2 regions of the Streptomyces sp. CNB091 genome follow, and region 1 is predicted to be linked to the other one. Evidence: riboswitches for the same ligand, from Rfam matches in the RefSeq annotation. Region 1 holds a riboswitch; the other holds the start of a gene.
The links. A riboswitch is a leader RNA that binds a small molecule or an ion and turns the genes downstream of it on or off. The one in region 1 is predicted to bind cyclic di-AMP.

Region 1 (7,043 bases):
CCCGAGTCGTTTTTCTGGCGCCGTGATGGTGCGGCTTGACCTTGACGCAGCGTAAAGATCTAGCGTTTCCGGCATGGAGTGGTCCATTCAGGAAATCGCCCGACAGGCCGGCACCACGAGCCGCACGCTCCGGCATTACGGAGACGTCGGTCTCCTCACGCCGAGCCGGATCGGGAGCAACGGCTACCGCTACTACGACCAGGACGCCCTCGTCCGGCTGCAGCGCATCCTGCTGCTGCGGGAGCTCGGTCTCTCGCTGCCCGCCATCAAGGACGTGCTCGCGGGGCAGCGGGACACGGCGGTGGCGCTGCGGGCGCATCTGCGGCTGCTCGAACAGGAGCAGACGCGCATCGGGCGGCAGATCGCCTCGGTGCGGACCACTCTCCACAAGACACAGGAGGGGATGGAACTCATGGCCGATGAAGTGTTCGACGGATTCGATCACGAGGCCCACGAGCAGGAAGTCACCGAGCGCTGGGGCCGGGACGCGTACGAGGAGGGCGACCGCTGGTGGCGGTCGCTCGGGGACGAGCGGAAGAAGGCGTTCCAGGACGAGCACGAGGCCATCGCGCGCGCCTGGGGCCGGGCCAGGGAGTCGGGGCTCGCCGCCGACGGGGCGGAGGCGCAGGACCTCGCGCGGCGGCACTGCGCCTGGCTGTCCTCGGCCAAGGCGCCCAGCCGTTCGTACGTGATCGGGCTCGGCGAGATGTATGTCGCCGACCCCCGCTTCGGAAAGAACTACGATCGCTACGGGGACGGCACCGCCGCCTTCGTACGGGACGCACTGACGGTATACGCGGAACACCGGCTCTCCGACTGACTACGGAAGGCCGGACCTCCGCCCGCCTTCCCCCTATTCGGCCGATGCGGAGTAGCCGCTCGGCGCGGCTCCGGGAAGCCTGGGCGGGGCGCGGTACCGTCCGCAGCCGTGGGTGGACCGGGCAGGAGTGCACAGGTGGGGATGGCCGACGAACGGCGCAGTGCCACGGCGGGGAGTTTCGACGCCGTGGGCCGGGTGGTGTTCGGGTCCCGCGAGGGGCAGCTGACGTCCGACGGGCGGCGCACCGGGCGGTTGGTCCGGCTGCTGCCTGCCCTGCTGATCCTCGGCGGGCTGGTGCTCGACTCGCTGACTCCGCCCAACTTCACCGCTGTTCCGCTGTTCGTCGCGGCCCCGCTGATCGCCGCGCCGTTCTTCTCGAAGTCCCGGACCGTCCGTACGGGGATCGCCGCGGTCCTCTCCGTCATCGCGATGCGGCTCTCCGACGGGACGACCACCCAGGTGGTCCCGATCATCGAGCTGATCACCGTGCTCACGGCCTCGGTGCTGGCCCTCGTCATCAACGGCGTCGTGCGGCGCGGCAACGAGCAGCTGGCCTCGGCCCGGGTCATCGCGGAGACCGCCATGCGGGCCGTGCTGCCGACCCCGGCCGAGCGGATCGGCGGACTCCAGGTGGCCGCGCGGTACGAGGCGGCCCAGGCGGACGAGTTCGTGGGCGGCGACCTGTTCGCCGTCGCGGACACCCCGTACGGAGTGCGCCTGGTCGTCGGCGACGTACGCGGCAAGGGGCTGGACGCCGTCGAGGCGGTGGCGGTGATCATCGGGGCGTTCCGGGAGGCGGCCGAGCAGGAGCGTTCGCTGGAGGGCGTCGCGCAGCGGCTGGAGCGGGCGCTGGCCCGGGAGGGGACGCGGCGGTACGGGCTGGACGCGATGGAGGGGTTCATCACCGCCGTGCTGGCCGAGATCCCGCCCGGTTCGGCCTCGTTGCGCATCGTCAACCGCGGTCACCCCGAGCCGATCCTGCTGCACGCCGACGGCGCCCTGGAGGTGCTGGCGCCCTCGGTGCCCGCCATGCCGCTGGGGATGGACCTGGGGGTGTGGCCGGACCGGTCCGACGAGTGGGCGATGCCCGCCGGGGCGACGCTCCTCGCCTTCACGGACGGCCTGTCCGAGGCGCGGGACCCGAACGGGGTCTTCTACGATCCGGCGGCCCGGCTGCGCGGCCGGATCTTCCCCGGCCCGGAGGAGCTGTTGTCGGCGCTGACGGACGACGTACGGCTGCACACCGGCGGGCGGACCACGGACGACATGGCGCTCATCGCGGTCGGCCGGCCGGCGGAGGGGCAGCCCGTGCCCCGGACGACGGTGAAGATCGTGGGCCGGGTCGACGACGCCGGACGATGACGCCGGACGATGACGCCGGGATCATGACGCCGGGCGACGACGCCGAGCGATGACACGGTGCGTAATCGAGGGGCACCGCTCCGCATAACATTTGACACACCGTCAGAAAAAGTGGTGTGGCTGAGCGGTGGTCAAGTCGCCCGATTGCGCCCGGTTGTCACCCGTACATCCCCGCCATGTTCGTTAATGATCAACAGGAACAGCTTGGAATAGGGCCCGTCCGTCTATTAACGTTCGATAACGCAGCGCGGTCGTCACAGCCGTCGTCAGAGACGGCGCCGCGCGCGAGCGCCGAATTCCGCAAGGGAACCGGGGAACCACCTACATGGGGTGAATCGGACGCCTGCGTCTCGTGAGAGACGGAGGGGCCCGTAGGAGACCTTCCTGCTCCGAACCCGTCAGCTAACCCGGTAGGCGAGAAGGAAGGAAAGGAGTGCGCCCACGTGGCGTCCAACAAGCCTGCCCCTGAGGCCCCGTCACCCTTCAGTGCCGACACCTTCGGTGGCGAGGAGCGCACCTGGGAGGAATGGAACCCCACCGCGGAGTCCATCCGTCCCGTGCGCGGCAAGCACCGCGTGGCCAAGCAGCGTGGTCTGGCCCGTAGCTCCACCGTCCTCGGGGTCGGTGTCATAGCGGCTGTCGGTGCCGGCGGCATGGCCACCGCGCAGGACAAGGCGCCGGTCTCCATCTCTCTTCCCGATTCCATCGTGGACAACCTCCCCGACGCCAAGTCCCTTCCCGGCGTCGGGTCTTTGATGTCCGACGAGGCGGAGCCCGTCCCGGTCGCCGCCTCCGCGCCGCTCACCACCGCCGGCCTCACCACCGCCGAGGCCGAGCAGGGCACCGACGCGGGCGAGGCGCTGCGCGCCCGGATCCTCCAGCAGGCCGAGCAGCAGCAGGCCAGTGCCGACGCCGAGGCCAAGGCCGCCGCCGAGAAGGCAGCGGCCGAGAGCGCCGCCGCCGAGGCCAAGAAGCAGCAGGACGAGGCCGAGGCCGAGGCCGCCGCGAAGAAGAAGGCGGCGAAGGAAGCGGCGGAGAAGAAGAAGGAGGCCGAGCGGCTCGCCAAGCTCGCCGCCAGCTTCTCCCTCCCCACCTCCTCGTACACGATCAGCTCGACCTACGGTCAGTCCGGCGCGCTCTGGTCCTCGGGCCAGCACACCGGCCTCGACTTCGCCGGGTCGGCCGGTGCGCCGCTCAAGGCCGTGCACAGCGGCACGATCACGTCGGCCGGCTGGTCGGGCTCGTACGGCTACCGCACGGTCCTCGAACTCGAGGACGGCACGGAGATCTGGTACGCCCACCAGTCCTCGATCGAGGTCTCCGTCGGCCAGAAGGTCACCACCGGCCAGACCATCGGCCGCATGGGCGACAGCGGCAACGTCACCGGTGTCCACCTCCACCTGGAGGTCCGCACCGCGGGCGGTTCCGCGATGGACCCGATGGCCTGGCTCAACAGCAAGGGCCTGAACGTCTGACCTCCCGGCCCCGCGGCTGACGTCCTTCGTCACCGCCCCGCAACCCCGGCAGCCCTGACGCACACCCCCCGACGTCAGGGCTGCCGGTCTGTCCGGGACCGTACGGTCCGGGGAGGGTACGGTCCGGCGGGCGACGGAATACCGTCCCCGCCCCGGCCCGTTGAACCTCCACATGACTTCTCCGCGCACTCTCGGCACCTCCGACCTCCAGGTCTTCCCCCTCGCCCTCGGCGGCAACGTCTTCGGGTGGACGGCGGACGAGGACCAGTCCTTCGCCGTCCTGGACGCGTACGTCGCGGCCGGCGGCAACTTCATCGACACCGCCGACGCGTACTCGGCCTGGGTCGAGGGCAACGAGGGCGGGGAGTCGGAGACCGTCATCGGCAAGTGGCTCGCCTCCCGCTCCAACCGGTCCGACATCGTCGTCGCCACCAAGGCCGGCGCCCACCCCGACCACCGCGGCCTGGCCGCCGGCACCCTCAAGGGCGCGGCCGAGGCGTCGCTGCGCCGCCTCGGGACCGACCACATCGACCTCTACTACACGCACTTCGACGACGAGACCGTCCCGGTCGAGGAGATCATCGCCGCCCTCGACCAACTGGTGAAGGACGGCAAGGTGCGGCACATCGCCGCTTCCAACATCAGCCCCGAGCGCCTGCGGGCCTCCCTCGACTTCTCCGAGCGCGAGGGCCTCGCCCGGTACGTCGCGCTCCAGCCGCACTACAACCTGGTCTCCCGCGACACCTACGAGGGCGATCTCCAGGACACCGCGGCCCGCGCCGGCCTAGCCGCCGTCCCGTACTACGCGCTCGCCTCCGGCTTCCTCACCGGCAAGTACCGCCCCGGCACGAACGTGGAGAGCGCCCGCTCCGCAAAGGCGGGCGGCCATCTGGAGTCGGAGCAGGGCCTCAAGGTGCTCGCCGCTCTCGACCGGGTCGCCGGGGAACGGGGCGCCGAGATCGCCACGGTCGCCCTCGCCTGGCTGGCCGCACAGCCGACCGTCGCCGCCCCGATCGCCTCCGCCCGTACGGTCGAGCAGCTTCCCGCCCTCGTCGCGGTCGCCGACCTGCGGCTGACCGACGGCGAACTCGCCCTGCTCACCGAGGCGTCGGCCTGACGGAGCTGGCCGCCGCCGGACGCCGCCGCCGGACGCCGCCGCCGTTCGCGGAGGCCGAAGCCGTGGGTGTGGCCGTGGCTCTGGCTCTGGTTACGTCGGCGGGCGGCGGTGGCTGGGTGGTGCGCTGCCGTACGGCTGGGGCGGCGGGTAGGCGGCGGGGCCGTATCCCGGTGTGTGCCCGTGCGGCTGCCCGTATCCGGGCGTGGGGCCGGGGCTGTGCCCGTGCCCGTGCCCGTGCCCGTGCCCGTACCCGTACCCGTACCCGTTTCCGTTTCCGTTTCCGTACGGCGTCGGCATGGGGTGTCCGTGGTGGCCGCGGTGGGCGCCCGGGCGGGCCGTCAGGAGAGCCGCGTGGGCGAGGGCCGGGGCCGCGAACTCCCGGCGCTGCCAGAGGTGGTGGAGCAACTCCCGCTCCCGAGCGCCGAAGTCCGGGCCCACCGCGCCGTGGCGGGCCCGGCGGCGCAGCCCCGCCAGGGAGGTCGCGAACGACTCGTACTCCGCGACCGCGCGGGCCGCCGCCCGGCCCCGCGTCCGGTCCGGCTGCCAGTGGCGGGCCAGGTCGCGGGCCATGCCCCGGGCCCGCATGGAGGAGAGCGCCGACGGCTCGGCGGGGGTGAGCCAGCCGGCCGCCGCATAGGCGGGCAGCTCGGCCGCGAGAGCCCGCAGCTCCCGCTGGCGCGACCAGATCGCCAGCCAGGTCACCAGGCCGAACGCCGGGACCATGACGATCCCGTACACCGCGTAGAAGCCGTACGGGCCGAAGGACGACGAACCGTTCCACAGGGCGTGCAGACCCATCGCCAGCAGCAGCCCGAGCAGCGGCAGGGCGATCCTGCGGACCCGGTGGCGGCGGGCGCTGACGGCCGCGAAGCCGAAGCCGAGGCCGGTGAGGACCGTGAACAGGGGGTGCGCGAACGGCGACATCACGATCCGCACGAAGAACGTCCCGGCCGTCACCGAGGCGAACCCGGAGCTGCCCAGCTGCTGGTCCTCGCCGAAGGCGTTGCCCAGATAGAGGATGTTCTCGGTGAACGCGAAGCCCGTCGCGGTGAAGCCGGCGACGACGACGCCGTCCACCACCCCGCTGAACTCCCGTCTGCGGAACAGGAAGATCAGCAGCACGGCCGCCGCCTTCGCGCTCTCCTCGACCACGGGGGCGATCACCGTCGCCCCCAGGGTGTCGGCGCTCGCCGGATCAGCCGTCGCGGTGGCTATCCAGCGCGTGGCGAACGAGTTGGCGATGATCGCGACGAGTGCGGCGGCGCAGGCGCCCCAGGCGAAGGAGAAGATCAGATTCCGCCAGGGGCCCGGCTCGACCCGGTCCAGCCAGCGGAACGCCGCCATCAGCAGCGGGACCGGCAGCACCGCCAGACCGAGGCCGACCAGGAACCCCTCCGGGCCGGTCTGTTCGCGGACGAGGGCGAGGATCACCAGCCCGCACAGCACGAGCGCCACGATCACGGCCCCGGCGCGGAACACCTTGCTGCGCCACACCATGCCGACGCGGCGCGGCCGATAGCGCGCTCGGCCGCGCTCCGGTGCGGCGCCCAGGACCTCGTCGAGCCGCCGCTCATGGAGGACCGGGACGGCGGGTCGCGCCTGCTGATGCTGCACGGAGGGGTCGGACACCTCTCGACCCTAACGAGGAGCACTGACACCCGGCGACGGCGCATCCGGCCAGGACGTGACCGCACACGGTGTGTCAGACGCGGGCGAACAGCAGGTCGTGGACGACGTGCCCCTTGTCCAGACCCTGCCCCTCGAAGCGGGTGAGCGGCCGGAACGCGGGGCGCGGGGCGTATCCGCCGTCGGCCGCGGTGTTCGCGAAGCGGGGGTGCGCGGTGAGCACCTCCAGCATCTGCTCGGCGTACGGCTCCCAGTCGGTCGCGCAGTGGACGACGGCGCCGGGCTTCAGCACCGGGGCCACCAGGTCCAGGAACTCGGGCTGGATCAGGCGCCGCTTGTGGTGCCGGGCCTTGGGCCAGGGGTCGGGGAAGTAGACCCGCAGGCCGTCGAGCGACTCGGGGGCCAGCATCTCGCGCAGCAGGATCACCGCGTCGCCGTTGGCCACCCGTACGTTGGTCGAGCCGGCCTTGTCCGCGAGGCCCAGCAGATTGCCCTGGCCGGGGGTGTGGACGTCGACCGCGAGGATGCCGGTGCCCGGGTCGTCGGCCGCCATCTGCGCGGTGGCCTCGCCCATGCCGAAGCCGATCTCCAGGACGACGGGCAGACCGTCGAACATCTCGGCCAGGTCCAGGACGCGCTGCCC
Region 2 (7,043 bases), on a different contig from region 1:
AGTAGTAGCCGACGGCACGGTAGACGCTCTGCATGTCCCAGTCCGTGAACCGACCGGTGCCCCGGACGTTGCCGGTGCCGTCCAGCTCGGTGCGCTCGGTGCGCAGCGCCACGACCTTGCCGTCCTCGCCGAGGATCTCGACCGGGGACTCGAAGAAGTGCAGGAACAGCTTGTGCGGGCGGTCGCCGACATCGCGGATCGCCCAGTTCTCCAGGGTCTGCGCGACCATGTTGGCCTGCTTGTTCTCCCGGCGGGTCGCGATGGAGCCCTCGTCGTACTCGATGTCCTCGGGGTTGACGATGACCTCGATGTTGGGGGAGTGGTCCAGCTCCCGCAGCTCCATCGGGCTGAACTTGGCCTGTGCGGGGCCACGCCGCCCGAACACGTGTACCTCCAGCGCCTTGTTCTCCTTGAGGCCCTGGTACACGTTGTCCGGGATCTCGGTGGGCAGCAGCTCGTCCGCCGTCTTGGCCAGGACGCGGGCCACGTCCAGGGCCACGTTCCCGACGCCGAGCACGGCGACCTTCTCCGCGGTGAGCGGCCAGGTGCGCGGGACCTCGGGGTGCCCGTCGTACCAGGAGACGAACTCGGCCGCGCCGTAGGAGCCGTCCAGCTGGATGCCGGGGACGTCGAGCGCCCGGTCGGCCTCGGCGCCGGTGGAGAAGATCACCGCGTCGTAGAACGACCGCAGGTCGTCCAGGCCGATGTCGTGCGGGTAGCTGACGTTTCCGAAGAGCCGGATCTGGGGCTTGTCCAGCACCTGGTGCAGCGCCTTGACGATGCCCTTGATCCGCGGGTGGTCGGGGGCCACGCCGTAACGGATGAGGCCGAAGGGCGCGGGCATGCGCTCGAAGAGGTCGATGGAGACCCCCGGGTCCTGGCAGACCTCGGATTTGAGCAGCGCGTCCGCAGCGTAGATACCGGCGGGGCCGGCTCCGACAATGGCGACGCGGACGGGGCGTGTCATGGCGTGGTGATCCTTCAGGGCGGGCGAACGCGGGCAGGTACAGCGTACGTCGGAGGTAAGGGTTGGCTTACTAGTCTCCACCGCACACCGTAAGCGATCGCCCCGCGGGCCCTTCGATCGGCCCTGCCTAGAGTGTCCGATTGGCCCGTTTTCTCGTGCCGGTATGGGCGATTTGTTTCTTTTGGGCATTTTGATCGATAAGCGGCCTATTGGGGCTGCTGGGGCATTTCCGTGGCCTCATTTTCGCCATCACCGCGAGGGAGTGGTGAGCGTCACGTCCGAGACGGACGGACGCGGAAGTGGAAGCATCGGTTCCCTTCTGTGCGAAGAAAGTTGACGACGTGACGGAGTGGCCCGATCCGGCGATTCCGCCTTTCGATCTTGCGTGAAAAAGGGAATCCGGAATGCGGGGCTTGTTCTGTTCGACGTTTCTCGCCTACGGTCACCGTCAATCCGGATGGAACGCCGAATCCTGCCGCCGTCCGGGAATCCGAAACCCACTCACGCACGGCAGGAGCGGGGGACCCAGGTAAGTCGCCGATCCATAACCGGAACGGCTTGGGGTGAAGTCGCACGAGCGTGCGGCCAGACATCTCCCGTCTGAACCCGACAGCTCACCTCGCAGGCGCCGGAGAGGAAATCCCCCATGCCCGCACAGGGTAAGCACCGTCGTTCCCCGTCCACCTCGCTGCGCCGCGGCCTCGCCGCCGTGACCGCCGGTGGAGCCGTCCTCGCCCTCCCGGTGATCGGCGCCACCAGTGCCTTCGCCGCCCCCGCGCCCGCCGCGGCGCCGCAGCAGGCCGTGGCGCCCGCCTCGATGCCCCAGGCGAATTCCGCCGTGCAGGCCGCGCCCGCCCAGCATTCCGTGACGGCCGGTGAAACGCTTTCCAAGATCGCCCGCGAATACTCCATCAGCGGCGGCTGGGAGAAGCTGTACGAAGGCAACCGGAAGATCATCGGAGAGAATCCCGATCTTATTCAGCCCGGTATCAAGCTGAGTCTCGGAGTCAAGGCCGCGGCCTCTTCGGGCGGTAAGGCGGACAAGGCCGCCAAGGCTTCCCCGTCCGCCGCACGTGGTGCCGAAGCGGACCGTGCCGACCGTTCGGAGCGCGTCGACGCCGCTCCCGTGGCAAAGGCCGCTCCGGCCGCCGAGAAGGCCGTCACGTACACGAACGACCTCGACGGCTGGATCAAGGAGTCGCTGGCGGTCATGGCCGAGCAGGGCATCCCCGGCACCTACGAGGGGATCCACCGCAACATCATGCGCGAGTCCTCGGGCAACCCGGCCGCGATCAACAACTGGGACTCCAACGCGGTCAAGGGCACCCCGTCCAAGGGGCTGCTCCAGGTCATCGACCCGACCTTCCAGGCCTACCACGTGCCCGGCACCTCGACCGACAGCTACGACCCGGTCGCCAACATCACGGCCGCGTGCAACTACGCGGCGGACCGGTACGGCTCGATCGACAACGTCTTCGGCGCCTACTGATCCCTGCGCGCCCAATGCCGAGGGGCCCCGGACCTCATGGATGCTGTCGGCCAACAGCATCCTCCTGGTCCGGGGCCCCTCGGGCGTACCGGGAAGTTACCCCGAAGTTTCTAGTGACTTACCACCCCATCGACAGTAGAACCTGTTGCACTCTGTCGAGAGTGAGGTGTGTCACATGAGCGACACCACCATGCGGGATGGCGAGACCAAGGGTGTCTCGCGTCGAAGATTCATTTCTGGAACAGGTTCTCTTCTGGGTGCTGCGGTGATCGCCGGGCACTCCGCACCGGCGTGGGCGGGAGTCCGGGCGGCAGCAGCGCCGATCGGCTCCGGGGCCCGAGTGCCGGTGCTGGTCGTCGGCACCGGATACGGCGGCTCCGTGGCCGCCCTCCGGCTCGCCCAGGCCGGCGTCGACGTCCATATGGTCGAGATGGGCATGGCCTGGGACACGCCGGGCGCGGACGGCAAGATCTTCGCCAACACCACCAGGCCCGACGACCGTTCCTTCTGGCTGCGGACCCGGACCAAGCAGCCGCTGAGCAACTTCCTCGGCTTCCCCATCGACAGGCACGTCAACCGCTACACCGGCATCCTGGACGCCGAGGAGTTCGCCGGCATCACCGTCTACCAGGGCCGCGGCGTAGGCGGCGGGTCCCTGGTCAACGGCGGTATGGCCGTCACCCCACGCCGGGAGAACTTCGGCGCGATCCTCCCCACGGTGAACGCCGAGGAGATGTACAGCACCTACTACCCGCGCGCCAACAGCGGACTGGGCGTCACCACCATCGACCCCGCATGGTTCGACAGCGTCGACTGCTACCAGTACGCCCGGGTCGGCCGGAAACACGCCCAGCGCTCCGGCTTCCCGTTCCTCTTCGTCCCCGCCGTCTACGACTGGGACTACATGAAGCAGGAGGCGGCCGGGACCGTCCCCAAGTCGGCCCTGGACGCCGAGATCCTCTACGGCAACAACTACGGCAAGAAATCGCTCCAGAAGACCTACCTCGACCGGATCAGGGCCACCGGCCGGGTCACCATCTCCCCGCTCCACCAGGTCACCAGGGTCGCCCCGGCCCCCGGCGGCGGCTACACGGTGCTCATCGACCAGCTGGACACCGTCGGCCGGACGACCGCCACCAAGACCGTCACGGCGGACAAGGTGTTCTTCGCCGCGGGCAGTGTCGGCACCAGCAAGCTGCTCGTCGGCCTCAAGGCCACCGGCGCGCTGCCCCTCCTCAACAGCGAGGTCGGCAAGGGGTGGGGCGACAACGGCAACGTCATGTGCGGCCGGGCCAACCACCTCTGGGACCCGACCGGGAAGGTGCAGTCGTCGATCCCCACCGGCGGCATCGACAACTGGGAAGCCGGCGGGGCGTTCGCCGAAGTCGCCCCGCTGCCCACCGGGATCGAGACGTGGGCCTCGTTCTACCTCTCCATCACCAAGAACCCGAACCGGGCCCGGTTCACCTGGAACGCGGCGGCGGGTAAGGCCGAGCTGAACTGGCAGACGGCGTGGAAGCAGCCGTCCATCGACGCCGCGAAGACCATCTTCGACAAGATCAACCAGAAGGAGGGGACGATCTACCGCACGGACCTCTTCGGCGTCCACAAGATCTGGGGCGACCACCTCACCTACCACCCGCTGGGCGGCGCGGTCCTGGACAAGGCCACCGACAACTACGGCCGGCTGCACGGCTACTCGGGCCTGTACGTCATCGACGGCGCGCTGATTCCCGGCAACACCAGCGTGAACCCGTTCGTCACCATCACCGCGCTCGCCGAGCGCAACATCGAACGGATCATCGCCACCGATCTGTAGGCGACCCACGAGACGCGGGGACCCGCAAAGAGCCCGGGGCCGGGAGTGCCAACCCGGCGGCCCCGGACTCCGTCAGTAGGAGCCCGCCCCTCACCCGTGACCGGGCAGGACGCACACCGCGTCGATCCCCAGCACATGGTTGAGCCGCCCGAACGCCAGCCACGAGCCGATGCTCATCGTCAGCTCCACGATCTCCGCCTGGCTGTAGTGCGCGGTCATCCGCTGCCAGAAGGCGTCGTCCAGACCGTGGTGGTCGAGCGTGTACCGCTCGGCGTACTCCGCCGCCAGCCGGGTGCGCTCGTCGAAGGCGCCGGTCGTACGCCACTCGGTCACCGCGCCGGCGAACTCCTCCTCGACCTTCGCCCCGTCCCGCTCGGTCCGCCAGTCCAGGCAGAACAGGCACCCGTTGATCTGCGCGACCCGCAGCCTGGCCGCCTCGAACTCCCGCAGCCCCAGCGTCGTGTGCTCGTACACGGACATCGAGAAGGCGGCGGCGGCCATGCCGATGCCGGGGACCATCTCCCCCCACACGTAACCGATGGGCTCCTGGCCCTCCGGGATGTCGATGATCATGCCGGTCTCCTTCCCAGCCTGCCGACGGCAGGCCGCAGCGGAACGTCCAGTGCGTCGTACAGGCCCGGCTCCGCGTCCACCAGCCAGTCGACGGCGGAGACGAGCCGCCCGACCGCGGTGGCGTTCCCGCCCGCCGACCGGTTCTCGTCCTCGTCGGAGGCCTCGACCGTCACCTCGATACGGGGGCGGCCCTCGATCACCACCCGGTGCGCGCCCACCCCGTCGGGCGGGGACGGCCAGTCCGGGGCGCACGAGGGATGGATCCGGGTGATGTGCTCGATGACGATGCGCGGCACGCCGCCCACGACGCCCTGCACCTCGAAGCGCACCGCCCCCTGCGTGCCCGCCGCGAACTCTCCCATCGTGCGTGTGCGGACCGTCGACTCCAGCGCCCGACGGTCCATGGTCTCGCGGATCCCGTCCAGCTCGACGTCCAACGCCCGCGCCATGAGCCGTATCTGACCGCCCCACACCATCGTCGGAACGCTCTCCGCCAGCATCAGCGGCTCGTAGTCCATCGGGTGCCCCATGCCGATCAGATGGCGCACCGACTCCTCCTGCTCGTACGTGGAGTAGTCGAAGATCTCCTGGCAGCGGATGACGTCCACCTCGGTACCGAGCCCGCTGACCAGCAGGGGCAGGACGTCATTGCCCCAGCCGGGGTCGACCCCGGAGACGAAGAGCGAACCGCCCCCCTCGGCGATGGCGGCCAGGACCGGGTCCCGCAGCTCCGGCGGGGCGTTGCGCTGATCGTAGAGCGGATAGAGGCAGGGCGTGACGACCACCGCGCCGGCCCGGATCGCCCGGCCGATGTCGGCGAGGGCGTCGTCGGGACGGATGTCGCCGGACGCCGCGTAGACCACTGCCCGGGGGCGGGCGGCCAGGACGGCGGCGATGTCGTCGGTGGCCGCGACCCCGAGCGGGCGCCCGGCCCCGCCGAGCTCGCCCGCGTCGCGGCCGACCTTGGCGGGATCGTGCACGAGGACGGCGGTGAGTGCCAGTGCCGGATGGGCCTCGACGGCGCGGATCGCCGCGCGGCCGACGTTGCCGGTACCCCAGACAACCGTGGGAATCATGCGCGGAGGGTAGCCCCGGGCCCCTGCACTTCCCAGAGCCGTGCGGGACCCAGTTCGCCGGGTGGAAAGGGGTGTTCTCGAGAAGAGGTGCTTCCAGGCCGGCGGCGATCAGCCGGCCTGGAAGCGTACAAGCGGCTACCGCTTGTACCGTGCGCCGTTCGGGGCGCCGGTGACCGTGAACTGCGAACCGGGCTCGATGAGTACGTGGCCGTCGCGCGAGTCGGTGATCGTCACGTCTCTGAGCGTCGCGTTGCCGCGCGCGCCGCCCATCGCCAGGATGCCGGATCCGTTGTTGGACTTGTCGATCCGGACGTTCTCGATCGTGACGTCCTGCATCAGGCCGCCGCCCGTCTTGAACTGGATGCCGTCATAGGTGGAGTCGATGATGTCCGTGTCACGGATCGTGACTCCGGGGATCGGCAGGTTCTGCGGGAAGAGGGTGATCGCGCCGAACTCCTGGTCCTCGTTCCAGAAGGCTCCGCCGGTGCGGTACAGGCCGTTGTTGGCGATCAGCGTCTGCCCGGAGAAGGGCAGCGGGTCATGGTCGGTCGCCAGCATGATGGCCGGGTAGTTCATCGTGTCGGAGATCAGGTTGTTCTCGATCTTGTTGCCGTAACCCCCGTAGATCGCGATGCCGTTGGCTCGCCACGGGAGTTGGATGGTGTTGTTGCGGAAGCTGTTGTCGTGGCCGATGTCGACGGACTGGTCCTTGACGTACTTGCTGGACCAGACCGCCAGCGCGTCGTCGCCGGTGTTGCGGAACGACGAGTTGTGGACCGTGGAGTTGCGGGTGCCGTTGGCGAAGTTGATGCCGTCCGCGTACGTGTTGCGGATCCGCATCCCGGTGAACTCGACGCCGTCGCCCGGGTTCCACAGCTCCGGGAGGTTGGTGTAGTCGCGACCTGCCCAGACGCCCACGTTGGCGTGCTCGATCCAGACGTTGCTGATCTTCGTGTCCTTGCCGAACCGGCCGTTCAGCGCGACGCCGCCCTCGTGGTTGCCGTCGCCGCCGCGGATGGTGCCGGAGCCGAAGATGGCGATGTCGGAGATTTGCGTGTTCTCGTCGATGTCGAAACCGAAGTTGCCCTCGTGCGGGTGGTTGATGCCGCCCGCCTCGTG

Region 2: it holds a riboswitch for cyclic di-AMP, as region 1 does, so the genes downstream of both, D581_RS0103545 (LysM peptidoglycan-binding domain-containing protein) here and D581_RS0110025 (M23 family metallopeptidase) in region 1, are expected to answer to the same signal.

The regions. Positions count from the first base shown of each region.
Region 1 is NZ_KB898994.1:16,462-23,504, reverse strand. It holds gene D581_RS0110035 (MerR family transcriptional regulator) at 74-820, shown strand; gene D581_RS0110030 (PP2C family protein-serine/threonine phosphatase) at 962-2,182, shown strand; cyclic di-AMP (ydaO/yuaA leader) riboswitch at 2,462-2,614, shown strand; gene D581_RS0110025 (M23 family metallopeptidase) at 2,626-3,657, shown strand; gene D581_RS0110020 (aldo/keto reductase) at 3,830-4,774, shown strand; gene D581_RS0110015 (PrsW family intramembrane metalloprotease) at 4,865-6,403, opposite strand; gene trmB (tRNA (guanosine(46)-N7)-methyltransferase TrmB) at 6,477-7,043, opposite strand, start outside.
Region 2 is NZ_KB898990.1:825,362-832,404, forward strand. It holds gene D581_RS0103540 (FAD-dependent oxidoreductase) at 1-967, opposite strand, end outside; cyclic di-AMP (ydaO/yuaA leader) riboswitch at 1,456-1,610, shown strand; gene D581_RS0103545 (LysM peptidoglycan-binding domain-containing protein) at 1,614-2,456, shown strand; gene D581_RS0103550 (GMC oxidoreductase) at 2,632-4,275, shown strand; gene D581_RS0103555 (carboxymuconolactone decarboxylase family protein) at 4,366-4,848, opposite strand; gene D581_RS0103560 (dihydrodipicolinate reductase) at 4,845-5,924, opposite strand; gene D581_RS0103565 (CARDB domain-containing protein) at 6,060-7,043, opposite strand, start outside.